DNA from 2 places in the Rhizobium sp. ERR 942 genome. Region 2 is predicted to be linked to the other one. Evidence: riboswitches for the same ligand, from Rfam matches in the RefSeq annotation. Region 2 holds a riboswitch; the other holds the start of a gene.
What was found. A riboswitch is a leader RNA that binds a small molecule or an ion and turns the genes downstream of it on or off. The one in region 2 is predicted to bind S-adenosylmethionine.
Positions count from the first base shown of each region.

Region 1: it holds a riboswitch for S-adenosylmethionine, as region 2 does, so the genes downstream of both, FBZ97_RS24450 (O-succinylhomoserine sulfhydrylase) here and metA (homoserine O-succinyltransferase) in region 2, are expected to answer to the same signal.

Region 1 is NZ_VIUA01000006.1:227,331-236,361, reverse strand. Features, by position in the region: gene FBZ97_RS24470 (MFS transporter) at 1-1,179, opposite strand, end outside; gene FBZ97_RS24465 (LysR family transcriptional regulator) at 1,281-2,189, shown strand; tRNA gene FBZ97_RS24460 (tRNA-Gly) at 2,196-2,269, opposite strand; gene FBZ97_RS24455 (2'-deoxycytidine 5'-triphosphate deaminase) at 2,328-3,422, opposite strand; SAM riboswitch at 3,495-3,573, shown strand; gene FBZ97_RS24450 (O-succinylhomoserine sulfhydrylase) at 3,617-4,804, shown strand; partial or broken gene FBZ97_RS24445 (DNA helicase) at 4,917-5,597, opposite strand; gene apaG (Co2+/Mg2+ efflux protein ApaG) at 6,207-6,599, shown strand; gene FBZ97_RS24435 (Hsp33 family molecular chaperone) at 6,619-7,608, opposite strand; gene argF (ornithine carbamoyltransferase) at 7,657-8,574, opposite strand; gene FBZ97_RS24425 (aspartate aminotransferase family protein) at 8,647-9,031, opposite strand, start outside.
Region 2 is NZ_VIUA01000005.1:293,694-302,724, reverse strand. Features, by position in the region: gene FBZ97_RS21530 (lysine-2,3-aminomutase-like protein) at 1-1,045, opposite strand, end outside; gene epmA (EF-P lysine aminoacylase EpmA) at 1,042-2,106, opposite strand; gene efp (elongation factor P) at 2,258-2,827, shown strand; gene FBZ97_RS21515 (ABC transporter ATP-binding protein/permease) at 2,961-4,811, opposite strand; gene FBZ97_RS21510 (MoxR family ATPase) at 4,975-5,817, shown strand; SAM riboswitch at 6,091-6,168, shown strand; gene metA (homoserine O-succinyltransferase) at 6,216-7,142, shown strand; gene FBZ97_RS21500 (VWA domain-containing protein) at 7,146-8,339, shown strand; gene FBZ97_RS21495 (hypothetical protein) at 8,450-8,938, shown strand.

The DNA.
Region 1 (9,031 bases), on a different contig from region 2:
CGCCGCCCCTGCGCATACAGCAGCCCAGCCGCCGAAATCCCATGCCGTGCCGGCGAGCGCCGATCCGAGAGCCCCGCCGAGGAAGAAGATGCCGACGAACAGACCATTGATCCGCCCGCGCGCCTCCGGCTTCAAGAGATTGACGGCACGGCGACCCAAGGTCTGATCGCCGGTGACGCCGACATCGAGCAAGACGGCGCTCATGCCCAGAAGGATCAACAGGGCCACGGAGCTGCCCGAGCGTATTCCACCCACCCAGGCGGCCAGCACCATCGCGGCAAGCACGATCACATGCGAGGCCAATGTCGCCGTCCGCGTCCATCCCCTGTCGCCCATACGGCCGAAGACGGAGGTCGCCGCGGCACCACCGGCACCCACAAGGGCAAACAGTGCGATGCCGGATTGGCCGAGCGAGAACGGCGGCTGCGCCAGACGCAGTGCAACGGAAGTCCAGAACAGGCTGAAGCTCGCCATCATCAAGGCTGCCGTGAAGGCGCGCAGCCGCAGCACCGGTTCCTCCTGCAAAAGCTTGAAGAGCGAACCGATCAAGGCCCCGTAGCTCGCGCTGATCAGAGGGCGCCGCTCGGGCAGGCGTAGGGCGAGCACAGCGGCGAGGAGCGCAAGCGTTGCGGCGCTCAACGCATAGAAACTTCTCCAGCCCCAGAAATCGGCAATCAGGCTCGCCAGCGGTCGCGAGACAAGAATGCCGACCATGACGCCGCTCATGACATTGCCGATCACCCGGCCGCGATGTTCGGGCGGCGCCATCGCTGCCGCGATCGGCACGAGGATCTGGATGGCGGAGCAGGCCGCTCCCAGAAGGAAGAGGAAGATCAACAGGCTCCAGCCGGTCGGCGCGAAGGCGGCGGCAACGGCCATGACCAGAGCCGAAAGGAGCATGCGCAGCACCAGCTGCCGGTTCTCCATAAGGTCCGCCAGCGGCACCAGAAAGAACAGGCCGGCGGCATAGCCAAGCAGCGAGGCCATGGCCACCAGGCCGGCACCGCTTTCGGAAAAGCCGAGCGATGGGCCGATGATGCCGACCAGCGTCTGAGGTGCGAAGAGATTGATGATAATGACGCCGGTCGCAATGGCAAACAACAAGGTCGAGGGAGCGGCTGTTGCTGCGGAAACCGCTTCCTCCGGCTCGCGCGTGATGCATTCCGGGACTTGCGACATGATCTCTCCAATAATTTCTGATAATAAAGATAGCAATCATTATCGCTTTATTGCATAATGCGGCAATTGAAATGAACTAATAATGATTATGCGAGCCAAGCATGAACATTCATGACCTGGAAGCCTTCGTCGCAGTGGTGGAAACAGGTTCGATCGTTGCCGCCTCCGCGCGCATCAATCTGACCCAGCCAGGCATCACCCGCCGCATACAGAACCTGGAAGACAGCCTCGGCATTGCGCTGCTCGACCGGCAGTCGAAGCCCTTGCGGCCAACGGCGGCAGGACGCGAGGCCTATGAGCATGGGCGCCGCGTGCTTCGCTCGCTCGACGATCTGAAGGCAGGCGTTTCGCCCGGCGGCACAATCGGCGGCGAATTCCGTCTCGGGATCATGCCTTATCTCTCCGAAGCGGCCTTATCGGCCCCGCTCGACGAGTTACGCGGCCAGTTTCCGCAATTGACGCTGCGCGTCGTCACCGGCTGGTCGCCGCAACTGATCGAACAAGTCGCTCACAGTCAGCTCGATGCGGCAACCGTCTGCCTGGCGGAAGGGCTGCAGCCGCCGGATAATGTCGTCGGCGAGATGCTCGGAGTCCATGCCGTCATTCTCGTCGCGGCACCGTCGCTGGGCGTCCCCAAGGAACCGAGATTGGAAGATCTCTCCCGCTTCCCCTGGATCATGAACCAGAGCGGCTGCGGCTTTCGCGCCTTCATTCAGCATCGCTTCGAAGCCGAACGCCTGCCCTTCGACGTAGGCGTCGAGGCCATGAGCGCCGATCTCAGAATGTCGCTGGTCGCGCGCGGTCTCGGCATCGGCGTCTTGACGCCGGCCGCACTAGCGGACAGCCGCTGGCGCGATTTGGTCGAAATCGTCGAAGCCCCGGATTTCAGCCCGAAGGTCGTCAACTGGCTGGTGCATCGCCCGCCGGCGGGGCGGCTTGCCCGTCCGATCGCAATTTTTGGGGAAGCGCTGAAGGAAACGCTGAAAACGAAGAGACCGCTTCTGGCGTGAAAAGTATGGAGCGGGTGAAGGGAATCGAACCCTCGTATTCAGCTTGGGAAGCTGCTGCTCTACCATTGAGCTACACCCGCCTGACATCGTGAGATGTCCAACAGTTACCGGCCTCTGTCAAGGCCGGTCGGCAATCGATCAAAGCCGGAAGTGCTTGGAGAGCTTCAGACCCTGTGCCTGGTAGTTCGAGCCGAGGCCAGAGCCGTAGAGGCTGCTTGGCTGTTCCAGCATGTGTTCATAGATCAGGCGACCGACGATCTGGCCATCCTCGAGGATGAAGGGCACTTCGTGGCTGCGCACTTCAAGCACGGCGCGGCTGCCGCGGCCGCCGGCCGGGGCATGGCCGAAGCCGGGATCGAAGAAGCCGGCATAGTGGACGCGGAATTCGCCGACCAGCGGATCGAACGGCGTCATCTCGGCGGCGAAATGCGGCGGCACATGCACAGCCTCGCGCGAGACGAGGATGTAGAATTCATCGGGATCGAGGATCAGCTCGGTGCGGCCGCGGCTATAGAGCGGTTCCCAAAAATCGAAAATATCGTGCTGGGCCTTTTTGTCGACGTCGACGACGGCGGTATGGTGCTTGCCGCGATAGCCGATCAGGCCTTCCTTGTCGCCGGCAAGATCGATCGAGAGCGCGATGCCGCCGCCGGTGATATTCGGCTTCTTGCTGGCGACCAGCGTCTCGCTCTCGTGTAGCGCCAGCAGTTCCGGCTCGGTGAGCAGGGCCTGGCCGACGCGGAAGCGGATCTGCGACAGGCGCGAACCGCGGCGAACGACGATCGGGAAGGTGCGCGGGCTGATTTCGAGATAGAGCGGGCCGGAATAGCCGGCCGGGATCTTGTCGAACTCCTGCGCCCGGTCGGTGATGACGCGGGTGAAGATGTCGAGACGGCCGGTCGAGCTCTTCGGATTGGCGGAGGCCGACATATCCTCGGGTAGATCCAGCCGCTCCATCAGCGGCACAATATAGACGCAGCCCGTTTCCAGCACCGCGCCTTCAGAGAGATCGACCACATGCAGTTTCAGCCGGTCGAGCTTGTCGGCGACGAGATGTGATGGACCGGGCATGAAGCTGGCGCGGACGCGGAAGGCATGCGAGCCGAGCCGCAGGTCAAGGCTTGCCGGCTGGATCTGATCGACATCCAGTTCTCTCTCGCTCGTCAGCCGCCCCGTTTCAAACAGCGCTGCGATGGCGCGATCGGCCAAAATTCCAGTATTGCGAGCCATCATGCTTCTCTCATAATTTGTCGCAGACAAAACCAAACTCGGGGAATTGACGCAAGCCGTCAACGGCAGTATTGCAACTTATCCCGTGGTGATTTGGCCGGTCGGCTTGCAGCCACGTTAAACAAATGGCTAAAAAGACCGGGGTTGAACCGGTCTGCTTTCGCGACCGGTTTTTTTGTTTTGAAAGTGGTGATGGCATGAGCAAGACTTGGCGCCCCGCAACCCAGCTCGTACACAACGGAACGCTCCGTTCGCAATTCGGCGAGACCTCCGAAGCAATCTATCTGACCCAGGGCTTCGTCTATGAGACCTCGGAAGCGGCGGAAGCCCGCTTCAAGGGCGAGACGGACGGCTTTATCTACGCCCGTTACGGCAGCCCCACCAACGACATGTTCGAAAAGCGCATGTGCGCGCTGGAAGGTGCTGAAGACGCTCGCGCCACCGCGTCCGGCATGGCCGCCGTCTCCGCTGCCATCCTCTGCCAGCTGAAGGCCGGTGATCATATCGTCGCTGCCCGAGCCCTCTTCGGCTCCTGCCGCTGGGTGGTCGAGACGCTGGCGCCGAAATACGGCATCGAATGCACGCTGGTCGACGGCCGCTTTACCGAGAACTGGGAAAAGGCCATCCGCCCGAACACCAAGGTGTTCTTCCTCGAAAGCCCGACCAACCCGACGCTGGAAGTGGTCGATATTGCCGCCGTCGCCAAGCTCGCCAACCAGATCGGCGCGAAGGTCGTGGTCGACAACGTCTTCGCGACGCCGCTCTTCCAAAAGCCGCTAGAACTTGGCGCCCATATCGTCGTCTATTCCGCCACCAAGCATATCGACGGCCAGGGCCGTTCTCTCGGCGGCGTCATCCTCTCCGACAAGCAGTGGATCGACGAGAACCTGCAGGACTATTTCCGCCATACCGGCCCGGCCATGTCTCCCTTTACCGCCTGGACGCTGCTGAAAGGCATTGAGACGCTGCCGCTGCGCGTTGCGCAGCAGACGGCGAACGCCTCCAAGGTTGCCGATTTCCTCGCCGAGCAGACGAACAAGGTCGCCCGCGTGATCTATCCAGGCCGCAAGGACCATCCGCAGGCCGATATCATCGCCAAGCAGATGAGCGGCGGCTCTACGCTGGTCGCCTTCGAGCTCAAGGGCGGGAAGGAAGCGGCCTTCAAGCTGCAGAATGCGCTGGAGATCGTCAAGATTTCCAACAATCTCGGCGACTCGAAGAGCCTGATCACCCATCCTGCCACCACGACGCACAAGAACCTCACCGACGAAGCCCGCGCCGAGCTCGGCATTTCGCCGGGCACCGTGCGCTTCTCCGCCGGCATCGAGGACAGCGCGGATCTGGTCGAGGACTTCGCCCGCGCGCTCGAGCAGGTTTCCGCCTGATATCAATCGAGCCGCCCGGATTTTTCCGGGCGGCTCGACCTGCCCTCATCGGGCAATCTCGCGAGAGATAGGGTAGCTCGTCAGCTAGCGGCCTTGAATTCAACCAGACGTTGTTCAGAAAGACCATTTTATCGAACAGCTTGAGATCCAGCGGATTCGGCAGGCGAACATCCGAGAGATCGGGCACTGGTTTCAGCGCCGGATCATAGGAACGGTCGATCTGCGAGACAAAGACGACGATCACGCCTCTGGCGCGCGCAAACGCCTTCAGCGCCCGGACCTGGATCATCAGCTCCGGTTTTTCCCGCTTCTGATCGAGCAGTTGCAGAAAATCGACGACCGCCAACGTGCCACGCGGCGCACCGGCCAGCCTCTCGACGATATAATCGGCGCTGATGGCATCTGAATTGTCGAATTCGAACAGATCGGCAAATTCCGCATAATCGGCACCGATCACCGGAAAACGGTCCAGGACGACCTTTTCCGTGTCCTCCAGCGTGAAGAAAACACCGCGATTGCCAGCCTTCATGGCTTCGACGGCGAGCCGCAAGCTCATTAGGGTCTTGCCATGACCGCGCCGCGCGCCGATCAGCACCAGATCGCCCGGGCTCAGACGCGAATATAGCTCACCGATGGGCACAGCTGAGCTCGTTTTGCTTACGAGCAAGCTCCAGCCCGCAAAGCCTTCGCCAGCCGCGACGCGATCCAGCGCGGCGTGCAAGGGGATTTTCTGCTGGCGAGACAGGAGCCTAGCCTTGCGCTTTAAATGATAAACAGGGGCAGAAAGCCTCATCTAAACCTCCTATTGCGAGCAATGACCGCAACCCCTCCTTATGCCAGGCGCTCAAACAGTCGGTTTTGATATCGACGGCCCCGCATGAAATATACTTTCCCGAATGGAGGGGGGAGGCACGGGCCATGCCAGAATCAGATGATAGCCGAAATGCCTTCCGATGAAAATTGCGGTCACACCCCCCAGGGAACATAAGATGAAATGAGGAATTATATGAGCTGGAGATTTTGATCGGCGGGCTGCAGATATGACGGGCAACCTACAAGTGCACCTTTGGCTGCGGCAAGCGTTTCTTCTCACCAAAAGTGGAGAGAGGCTTCATGTCAGAGAATACCAAATGACAGACGATTTGAGATACTTCTTTCGACGTCTCGTTAACCTTTGTTATTAGCTGTAATAGCTAAATGCTGGGAAGGCTCTACCCGTTCACGCAAGTTTTCATCACGCCGTTCCTTGACGGAGCGGGCTGGTTATAGGATACCGCTAGATATCCCGCTCTTGGCGGGGGTGGTGGAATGCGGATAATATGCCGCGAATGTGGAAATGCTGAAGCGGCAGTGAGGCTTGGAGAAGCGCTCGGCGCTTCAGGGCAGTGGCAAGGTATCAGGCATGTATCGCGCCCTAACACGCGACATCGAGGTTGTCGTCGAACCTTTTTATCTGGAGGAGCAATCCGATCCGGACGACGATCGCTATGTCTGGGGATACCGCATCGTCATATCCAACCATTCGAAGAAGGCCGTGAAGCTGGTGACGCGCTACTGGCACATTACCGACATGAACGGCATGGTGGATGAGGTGACGGGGCCGGGCGTCGTCGGCGAGCAGCCGCATCTGAAACCCGGCGATACCTATGAATATTCATCGGGCTGCCCGCTGGATACGCCGTCAGGCATGATGTTCGGCCATTACCAGATGGAAACGGACGACGGGGAGCAATTCCATGTCAAGATCCCCGCCTTTTCTCTGGACACGCCCAACCTGTTGCGCACGCTGAACTGAGCCGCCAAAATCGGCAACATCAGGCCGCCTCTATCTCCGACACTTCGAAGCGATACGTCGTGGAGCAGAATTCACAAGTGACGGCGATCTCGCCATTGTCCTGGCTGGCCTCGATCTCCTCGGCCGTGAAGCCCTTCAAGACGCCCTTCAGCTTGTCGCGCGAGCACGAACAGCGGTCATAGACGGCCTTCGGCTCGTAGACGCGTACGCCACGCTCGTGGAACAGGCGATAGAGAAGGCGCTCGGTGCCAACCTGCGGATCCGTCAGCTCATCGGCATCGATGGTTTCCACCAGGCTGCGTGCCTCCGCCCAGGCATCGTCTTCGACATGATCGCGCACGCCGGTATCTCCGTCACCGCCATGCAGGTCCGGCTGACGCATACGCTCGGGCGCTTCGGGCAGGAACTGCGCGATCAGGCCACCGGCCCGCCAGCGGTGACGCGGCTTGCCGTTCTCATCACGGTCGAAAAGTTCTGCCGCCCCCAGACGCACGCGCGTCGGGATCTGCTCCGACTGGCGGAAATAGGTGCCGGCAATCTCCTCGAGCGAGGCGCCATCAAGCGCGACAATGCCCTGATAGGGCTGGCTGAAACGGCCCTGATCGATGGTGAAGGCGAGGACGCCTTTGCCGAGCAGCTGTTCCGGCTCGGTCCGGCCTTCGGCAACTGCCTTTTCCAGTGCTTCTTCGTCGAAACGGGCATAGGCGCGAACGTTTTCCGGCGTCGTGAAATCGGCAACCAGAAGGTCGACGGGACCGTCGCTCTTGGTCTGTACGGTAAACTTGCCTTCGAATTTCAGCGACGTGCCGAGCAGGACGGTCAGGACGATGGCCTCGGCCAGAAGGCGTGCAACCGGCGTCGGATAGTCATGCCGGGCAAGGATCGCGTCCAGCAGCGGACCGAGCTGTACGGCACGGCCGCGCACGTCCAAACCTTCCACCTGGAAGGGAACGACATGATCGTCACCGGCGAAATCGAACTGACCCAGCGAGGCGGCATTTTCGGCCATTGCTTTACTCCTACTGCGCCCGCGCCCTTGAGACGCGGTTTAATATCTTCAGATCGCGCCCAGGCACCAAGCAAGAATCGACTTTTGCGCATGAAGGCGGTTTTCCGCCTCATCGAAGACAACGGATTGCGGGCCATCGATCACCTCGTCCGTCACTTCCTCTCCGCGATGGGCGGGCAGGCAATGCATGAACAAAGCGTCTTTGCCGGCCTGTGCCATCAAAGCCTTGTTGACCTGATAGGGCTGGAAGACGTTGTGACCGCGTGCCCGGTGCTCCTGATTCATGGAAACCCAGGTATCGGTTACCACGCAATCGGCGCCGGCGACCGCACGGTCTGCATCATGCGAGAGCATGATTTCGGCGCCCTCGTTGCGGGCCCAGTTCAGATAGTGATCCTTCGGCTCGGAGCCAAGGGGTACCGCCATATTCATGCGATAGCCGAAGCGCGCGGCCCCTTCGATCAGCGAATGCAGCACGTTGTTGCCGTCGCCCGTCCAGGCGAGCGTCTTGCCCTTGATCGGGCCGCGATGCTCTTCGAAGGTCATGATGTCGGCCATGATCTGGCAAGGATGCGTATCGTCGGTCAGCGCATTGATGACGGGAACCGTCGCATGTTCCGCCAGCTCCAGCAGGCGCGAATGATCGGTCGTGCGGATCATGATGGCATCGACATAGCGCGACAGCACCTTGGCCGTATCGCCGATCGTTTCGGCGCGGCCAAGCTGCATTTCGGTGCCGGAGAGGAACAGCGTCTCGCCGCCCAGCTGTCGCATGCCGACATCGAAGGAAACGCGGGTTCGGGTGGACGGCTTCTCGAAGATCATCGCCAGCATCTTGCCGGCGAGCGGCTTGTCGGCAGTGCCGGCCTTCTGCGCGCTCTTTCGCACGATCGCGTCATCGATGATGTTGCGCAGATCGGCCGCCGGAACGGCAGAGAGGTCGAGAAAGTGTTTCGGAGAAGCCATGTCCTTACCTGTGCTCCAGAAAAAACAATAACGCCCGCGTGGGCAGGAACGCCCCGTCAGCGGGCGTTGAACTCAAGCCGATTTCTTGGTGCGGGCAGCGCGCGCACGCTCGGCGGCACGCTCCAGGCGGGCAAGACCTTCGCGTGCTTCTTCGGCGGTGACGACCAGCGGCGGCAGAAGGCGGATGACGTTATCGCCGGCCGGCACGCCGAGCAGATGCTCGGCACGGATAGCCTGCAGTAGCTCTGCCTGCGGAATGGCCGCCTTGATGCCGAGCATCAGACCTTCGCCGCGAACGTCCTCGATGATGTCAGGAAAACGATCCTTGAGCGAAGCGAGCCCCTGGCGGAAGACCAGCGAGACATCGCGCACATGCTGCAGGAAGCCTTCGGCAAGCACGATATCGAGAACGGCATTTCCGACCGCCATGGCAAGCGGATTGCCGCCATAGGTCGAG
Region 2 (9,031 bases):
GCGGCGGATAAATATGCTCGCCACCGCGATAGTCTGAAATCGAGTAGCAACCTTCACCCAGCTCACGGACGGAGCTCTGGCCGATATCGGCCTTGCCATAGCCACCGGGGATATCGAGAATGTAAGTGGGCTGGCAAAGGCCGGAAATGCGGCCGCGCAGGCTTGCTACGATTGCCTGCCCTTCGGCGATACCAAGGCGGAAGTGGCTGGTTCCGGGCGCAAGGTCCGGATGATGCAGGTAATAGGGCTTCACCCGCGTCTCCACGAAAGCCTTCATCAGCGCCGCCAGCACCTCCGGATCGTCGTTGACGCCCTTCAGAAGGACCGACTGGCTGATAAGCACGATTCCGGCATCGACCAGCCGGGCGCAGGCGGCGCGCGCCTCCTCCGTCAGCTCGCGTGGATGGTTGGCATGCAGCGCCACATAGATGGTCTTACCGCTCGCCTTCAAAGCCGCAATCAGCGCCGCATCGATCCTTGACGGGTCAACGACGGGGATGCGGGTATGGAAGCGGACGATCTTCACATGGTCGATCTCGGCAAGCTGCCCGAGAATCTCTTCCAGCCGGCGCGGCGAGAGAATGAGCGGATCGCCACCGGTCAGGATGACCTCCCAGATCTCCTTATGGTCGCGGATATAGGCAAAGGCGCCGTCCAACGCATCCCCATCCAGCGTCCCAAGTCCCTGCGGCCCGACCATCTCGCGGCGGAAACAGAAGCGGCAATAGACCGGGCAGACATGCACGGCTTTCAGCAAGACGCGATCCGGATAGCGGTGTACGATGCCTTCGACCGGGCTGTGCGCGTGATCGCCGATCGGATCGGCGCGTTCCTCCGAAGTGACGGTAAGTTCGGCGGCATCCGGCACGAACTGCCGGGCAATAGGATCGGCGGGGTTTGCGGGGTCGATCAGACGCGTGACGGTGGGCGTCAGGGCGACGGCATAGCGTTCCGCCACCGCTTCCAGCGCCGCTGCCTGATCGGCATCGATCAGCCCGGCGCGCTCAAGCTCTCCGATGGTCCGGATCGGGCGCACCACATTCATGCGTCATACTCCGCGACCGGTGCCCACAGCACCTGCTCGATCCGTGAGGCGCCGGTTGCCAGCATCACGAGCCGGTCAAAGCCTAGCGCGATGCCGCTCGCCTCGGGCATGGCGGCAAGCGCCTCCAGAAACTCCTCGTCCAACGGATAGGTCTCGCCATAGACACGCTGCTTTTCCGCCATTTCGATCTCGAAGCGACGACGCTGCTCTTCCGCATTGGTGAGTTCGCCGAAAGCATTGGCCAGCTCGACGCCGCAGGCATAGAGCTCGAAACGCTCGGCAACGCGATGATCCCTGGCCGATGGCCGCGCAAGCGCCGCCTCAGAAACGGGATATTCGTCGAGAATGGTGGCGCGTCCGAAGCCCAGATTCGGCTCGATCTTCTCCACCAATACGCGGCTGAAAAGATCCTGCCACAGATCGTCGTCGGCAACGCGAATGCCCGCCTTGCGCACATCCGCCGCCAGGCGCTCGCGATCCGTCGATCCGTCGAGACCGATGGAGGCGAAGAGATCGATACCGGCATATCGTTCGAAGGCGGCCGCGACGCTGATTCGCTCGGGCGGGAGAAATGGATCGATCTCCGCGCCGCGGTAGCTGAGTTTCTTCGCCCCGACCGTCTCGGCCGCCAGCGCCAGCAGCGCGGCACAATCCACCATCAGGATTTCGTAGCTCTCTCCTGCCCGATACCATTCCAGCATGGTGAATTCCGGATGGTGCAGCGGCCCACGCTCGCGATTGCGATAGACATGGGCAAAGCAGGCAATGCGTTCTTCACCTGCCGCAAGCAGCTTCTTGCAGGCAAATTCGGGTGATGTATGCAGATAAAGTGGCGATGCCTTGCCGTCGGTGGTCAGCGCCTCGGTCTCGAAAGCATGCAGATGAGCCTCGTTGCCGGGCGACACCTGCAGCGTTGCCGTATCCACCTCGATGAAGTCGTTGCGCGTGAAGAAAGTCCGCAGCGCCGCCTGGATGGCATTGCGGCCGATCAGGAACGGCCGCCGGTCCGCATGGACATTGCGGGTCCACCAGGGGGACGCTTTGCTCGTCTTTGGCTTCATTCCTAGCTTTCTTCAGGGCACCGGCCGCCTTGGGGGTGGCTATTTCCGTTGATTTAGGGTAGTTGCGCCCCCAAGCAAACAAAAGCTGCGTCTCGGAGAGCATTTCGACAGTCCCTCTACGACGCAAAAGGCAGCGTTACAAGGAAGTCTTATGGTCAAGGTCATCGCCTCTTCGGTCCGCAAGGGCAACGTTCTCGACGTCGACGGCAAGCTCTACGTCGTTCTCACCGCACAGAACTTTCATCCGGGCAAGGGTACGCCGGTCACGCAGGTCGACATGCGCCGCATCGTCGACGGCGTGAAGGTGTCCGAGCGTTGGCGCACCACCGAGCAGGTCGAGCGCGCCTTCGTCGAAGACGTGAACTTCCAGTACCTCTATGAAGACGGTGAAGGCTTCCACTTCATGAACCCGGCCACCTACGACCAGGTCGTCGTCGATGCCGAAACCATGGGCGACCAGAAGGCCTACCTTCAGGAAGGCATGACATGCATCCTGTCGATCCATGAAGGCGTTCCGCTGGCACTCGAACTGCCGCGCCACGTTACGCTCGAGATCACCGAGACCGAGCCGGTCGTCAAGGGCCAGACGGCGTCCTCGTCCTACAAGCCCGCCATGCTCTCGAACGGCGTGCGCACCATGGTTCCGCCGCACATCAACGCCGGCACCCGCGTCGTCATCGCAACGGAAGACAATTCCTACGTCGAGCGCGCCAAGGACTGAGCCTCGGCCACCTGCTTGCATGAAGAACGCCTCGTCCTGGTGACGGGGCGTTTTGCGTTTTGGGAGAATTGAAGCCGGAGGGGCAGCGACTGCGCCAAGACTTGCCGTACCGCCCTGGTTGCGGTGGACCTGGTTATGGCGCACTGGCCTTTTTCTCATCCACCTGCGCCGCACCGGTAGTTTCGGAAGGCGTTTGCATATCGGTGCTGTGCTCATGCGGAGCCAGGGACTGCAGATGCAGGACGCGCGGCGACATGGCGTGCATGAAGGCGTCGGAGCGGCCGATATAGATAAGGGTTGCATCTTCCAGCTCGGCCAGCAGAGCAAAGGCCTTCGCCTGAACCTCGGCCTCCAGCCCTTCCAAGGCATCATCGAAGACGACCCATTTCGGCTTTGCGAGCAGCAAGTGGGCAAAACCGACGGCTTTCTGCTCTTCGGTATCGAGCAATCGATCCCAGCGAGCCTGCGTATCGAGACGGCTCTTCAGACGGCCAAGCCCTACCTTGTCGATGACGGCATCGACGGCGGCATCGTCATAGGCGTCCCGATCGTCCGGAAAACAGATTGCCTCCCTGAGGGTGCCGGTCGGCACATAGGGCGTGTGCGGCACGAACAGCATGTCGTCCATCGGCGGCAGGCTGACCGTGCCGGAACCGCTATACCATTGATGCGCCAGCACCTCGAACAGCAGCCTGCGGTTCACGCCGTGATCGCCGTTGATCATCACATGCTCGCCGGCATTGATCGTGACCGTACCCTCCGCGATCCGGAAGCCGTTTTCCGTCGCCTCGTCGCTGGTCTTCGTCGAAATCTCCAGATCGGTCCAGACCATCGTGCCCGGCGCCGCCTTTTCGAAGACGAGGGTGTGCGGCATCGGCATTTTATCGTCCATTTCCGTCAGTGCCTTGCGGAAATCGGTCACGCGCATCAGCGTCGCACGCCATTCGGCAATCGGGCCGAAATTGGCGACATACCAGCGCAGCGCGGAATTGACCTGATTGAAGGCGCCGACGGCCACCATCAGCTGACCGAAGGTCAGGCCGCCGGAGAAATAGGCGGGCGCGGCAACGAGGATGGGAATGATCAGCACCAGCCAGCCATAGCCGGCCGAAACCCAGGTGAGATTGGTATTGGCGATGGCAAGCTGACGGATGACAGCAAGCACGGCCGATATGTCGAGATTGATCCGCCGGCGCTCGTTCTCCTCGCCTCCGGCGATGGTGATTGCCGGCATATGCTCATTGGCATGCATGAGCGCGAAGCGCAGCTCGGCTTCCTTCGAATAGCGGTCTGCATTCAATCTCACCAGACGCCGGCCAACAAATTGGCTGAGGAAAGAGGCGGATCCGGCATAGAGGATTGCCGCCCAGACCATGTAGCCGGGAATGGAGAAGCTCATGCCCCGGAGGTGAAAGACCATGCCGCTGGAGAGCTCCCAGAGCACGCCGATGAAGCTCAAAAGCAGGATCGTCGCCTGTACCAGTCCAATGGCAAGCCCCGTCGAGCTTTCGGCAAGATTGCGGGCGTCCTCATGCAACCGCTGGTCGGGATTGACGCCGATCAGGCCGGAGGAGGCAAGACGAAGCGCACGCTTGGCCTGCAGCCATTGATCGACCAGATCGCGCGCCAGCCCCTCACGCATGTAGAGCGCGGTCATCTGGTTGAGCCAGGCCTGAACGACATTGAGGACCAGCAGCGAGCCGGCGATGATGCCGAAGACGCCGAGCTGATGGAAGAAAGCGGAAATATCGCGCCTTGCCAGCGAATCGTAGAAGGGCGCATTCCAGTTGTTGAGCAGCACCTGGACATAGGCCGTGACCAGAATGATCACGAAAAGCGCGATGGTCAGGGAAATGATCTTGATGCGAACAGCCGAATTCCAGAAAGCGGAGAACATCATCCTCAGCCGAAAGAAAAGGCTCAAATCGTATCCGACCTGTTCATTTCCCTGGATATTCGGCTTGGCTTGCTTTTCAACTGCCATCAGCACTTCCCTGCGACGCGTCCCGTCAGTTAATCATGACCCGCCCTCATGTCCACCCTTGCAATAGATCGGTGGGATCACATTCCTATATACACGGTTTCGCGTCTTGAACCGAATAAGGTCAGCAATTAGCTTGCGCTCGAAAGATTGAGAAAGCCTTCCGATGCAATTCCAGGGAACCGCCGACTATATCGCCGACAAGGATCTGATGGTCGCCGTCAATGCCGCCATAAGGTTGGAGCGTCCGCTTCTCGTAAAGGGCGAACCTGGTACGGGCAAGACCGAACTTGCACGCCAGGTGGCGGCCGCGCTCGGTCTCGACCTGATCGAGTGGAATGTCAAATCGACGACGAAAGCCCAGCAGGGTCTCTACGAATATGATGCGGTTTCACGCCTGCGCGACAGCCAGCTTAGCGACGTCAGAGTTCATGATGTCAGGAACTATATCCGCCAGGGCAAGCTCTGGCAGGCCTTCACCTCGCTGAAGAAGTGCGTGCTGCTGATCGACGAGATCGACAAGGCCGATATCGAATTCCCGAACGATCTCCTGCAGGAACTCGACCGCATGGAATTCCATGTCTACGAGACCGGGGAGACCATCCGGGCCGCGATCCGCCCGATCGTCATCATCACCTCGAACAACGAGAAGGAACTGCCGGACGCCTTCCTGCGCCGCTGTTTCTTCCACTATATCCGCTTTCCCGACATGGAGACGCTGAAGCGCATCGTCGAGGTGCATTATCCCGGCATCAAGCAGGCGCTCGTTCATGCGGCACTGACGCAATTCTTCGAAATCCGCGACGTGCCTGGCCTGAAGAAGAAGCCTTCGACCTCCGAAGCGCTCGACTGGATTCGCCTGCTTGTTACAGACGATATCGATCCCGAAACGCTACGCGCCGATGCGAAGAACGCGTTGCCGAAACTGCATGGCGCGCTTCTGAAGAACGAGCAGGACGTGCATCTGTTCGAGCGGCTGGCTTTCATGGTGCGAGGGCAAGGGAAGTGATTCAGTCGGATGCCGCGCTTTCCGCGCATAAAACTGCGGAACCCTTCTCCAAGGGATAACGAGATCATCACCCGCCCTCGCCCTTCGAGGCTCCGGCTTTTAGCCTCCGCACCTCAGGGTGAGGTCTGATCTCTTGTATCTCGGCTCGAATCCTCTCCGCCTCACCCTGAGGTGCCCTGGCGTTGAAGCGTCAGCGTAAAGGCCAGGGCCTCGAAGGGAGAGGCGGCCCGCTGGGGTTTGCCCCATTGACCCGCGGAGATGTCGGGTTTATGAAATTTCCCTCGTGGTGATTTGGCCGGCCGGCTTGCAGCCACGTTAAATAAGTCGCTAAAGGGCCGCGTGCGGACCGGTAGCGATTCTTATCGCGGCCGGTTTTTTTGTATTTGGCGAGTGAAACGATGCCCATCAAGATTCCCGATACGCTCCCCGCGTTTGAAACCCTCCAGAATGAGGGTGTGCGGGTGATGACCGAAACGGTGGCGTTCCGACAGGATATCCGCCCCCTTCAGATCGGGCTTCTCAACCTCATGCCGAACAAGATCAAGACCGAGATCCAGATGGCGCGCCTGGTCGGCGCATCGCCGCTGCAGGTGGAGTTTTCGCTGGTGCGCGTTGGCGGCCACAAGGCCAAGAACACCTCGCAGGAGCATCTGCTTGCTTTCTACGAGACGTGGGAAGAAGTGAAGCACCGCAAGTTCGACGGCTTCATCATAACCGGCGCACCGATCGAGCTGCTGGAATATGAGGACGTCACCTACTGGAACGAGATGCAGGAGATCTTGGACTGGACGACCACCAACGTCCATTCGACGATGAACGTCTGCTGGGGGGCGATGGCGGCGATCTACCATTTCCACAAGGTGCCGAAATATACGCTGACGGAGAAGGCTTTTGGCGTCTATCGCCACCAGAACCTGAAGCCCTCTTCGGTCTATCTCAACGGCTTTTCCGACGATTTCGCCATTCCGGTGTCCCGCTGGACCGAAGTGCGCCGCGCAGACATCGAAAAAGTGCCCGGCCTGGAAATCCTGATGGACTCGAGCGAGATGGGCGTCTGTCTCGTGCACGAACAAGCCTGCAACCGGCTCTACATGTTCAATCACGTGGAGTATGATTCCACGTCGCTGGCGGACGAGTATTTCCGGGATGTGAATGCGGGCGTGCCGATCAAGATGCCGCACAACTACTTCCCGCATAACGATCCGGAAATTCCTCCGCAAAACCGGTGGCGCAGCCACGCGCATCTGTTCTTCGGCAACTGGATCAACGAGATCTACCAGACCACGCCGTATGATCTGGAGGAGATCGGCCAGGAAAGGACGTGAGGCTTGTTCATTCCCTTCTTCCTGAAACTTAAGGAAGCGAAGGTTCCGGTGACGCTCCGGGAATTCCTCTCGCTGCTTGAGGGAATGGAAGAAGGGATTGCCGATTACGACGTGGAGGCCTTCTACTATTTGGCCCGCGCGACGCTAATTAAGGACGAACGCTTCATCGATCGCTTCGATCAGGTCTTCGCCGATTACTTTCGCGGCGTCGAGGCGATCGGCGGCAATGCCGACGGAGAAGCAATGGAGCCGACCGCCATTCCCGAGGAATGGCTGCGCAAACTTGCCGAGCGGCATCTGACCGAAGACGAAAGACGGCAGATCGAGGCGCTCGGCGGCTTCGACAAGCTGATGGAGACGCTGCGCGAACGGCTGGCCGAGCAGAAGGGCCGGCATCAGGGCGGCTCGAAATGGATTGGCACGGCAGGCACCTCGCCCTTCGGCGCCTACGGCTACAATCCGGAAGGCGTGCGCATCGGCCAGGAAACCTCGCGCCATCGCCGGGCGGTAAAAGTCTGGGATCGGCGCGACTTCAGGAATCTCGACGACGGCGTCGAGCTCGGCACCCGCAACATCAAGGTGGCGCTAAAGCGCCTGCGCCGCTGGGTGCGCGAGGGCGCGGCCGAGGAACTTGATCTTTCCGGCACGATCCGCTCCACCGCGGAGCATGGCTATCTCGATGTCCAGACACGGCCGGAACGCCGCAACGCGGTGAAGCTGCTGATGTTCTTCGATGTCGGCGGATCGATGGACGACCATATCCGCGTCGTGGAGGAACTCTTCTCCGCCGCCCGCGCGGAATTTCGCCACATGGAGTATTTTTACTTCCACAATTGCCTCTATGAAGGCGTGTGGAAGGACAATCGCCGCCGGCGCGTCGATATTACGGCAACGACCGACCTCATCCGCACCTTCGGTCCCGACTACCGCGTCGTCTTCGTCGGCGACGCATCCATGAGCCCCTATGAGATCACTCAGCCAGGCGGCTCGGTGGAGCACTGGAACAAGGAGGCCGGCGAGACCTGGCTCGCCCGCATGACCGGCCATTTCCGCAAATGCGTCTGGATCAATCCCGTGCCGGAAAGCTATTGGGGCCATACGACCTCGATCTCGATGATCCGCCGGCTGATGACCGATCGCATGTATCCCCTGACGCTCGGCGGGCTGGAGAGAGCGACAAGAGATTTGTCGCGCTGACTGATCAGCATTTGCATGCCGCAGCGCCACCAAATTACCACAACCATTTGTAGATAAAGAAGCACAGCAGATACCGTCCCAAATCGCTGCGGAAACTGGTGGAGATGTGCGTGCACCACGCTGTAAAATTACTTCTCTTCATCGCAATCACTTTGCTCGTCTCGCAGCAGGCAAGATCCGAGGAAGAGGACTTCTCCGGACAATGGGAACAGATCGACTCCAACGTGAGCGCCGGTGAAAAATGCCGCGTGGGAATAATCAGGCAAGGCAGATTCATGAGGATCAGCACGAACAACGGCTGGAGCGCCACCGCCGAGACGAGCAGCTACGGAAATTCCAACTACGCGGCAGGCATGGGACGTTGGAACTCCTACGTGGAAAAATACAGTCAAAAGGCGTTCTACATCCTTCTCGCCGTTCGCGGCGACAGGTTGATGGTGATCATGAAGACCGAAAAAGCGGATGGGTCGAACCAAATGATCAGAACGCTTTTCAGCAGACGGACAGCCAGCTCTCTTCACGATAAGCCGAACGGATCAGGACGAAATCGACCGCCTGTCTTATGCGCCTCACATTCACAGCATAGCCTGTCAGTCTAGCTATGGGCAAAGCCTAATCAGACCTTGATCCCTTTCCGCTTGCCCTTAAATTTCGCCTTCTGCCCGGTTGCGGAACGGCGCGAATGGAGGCAG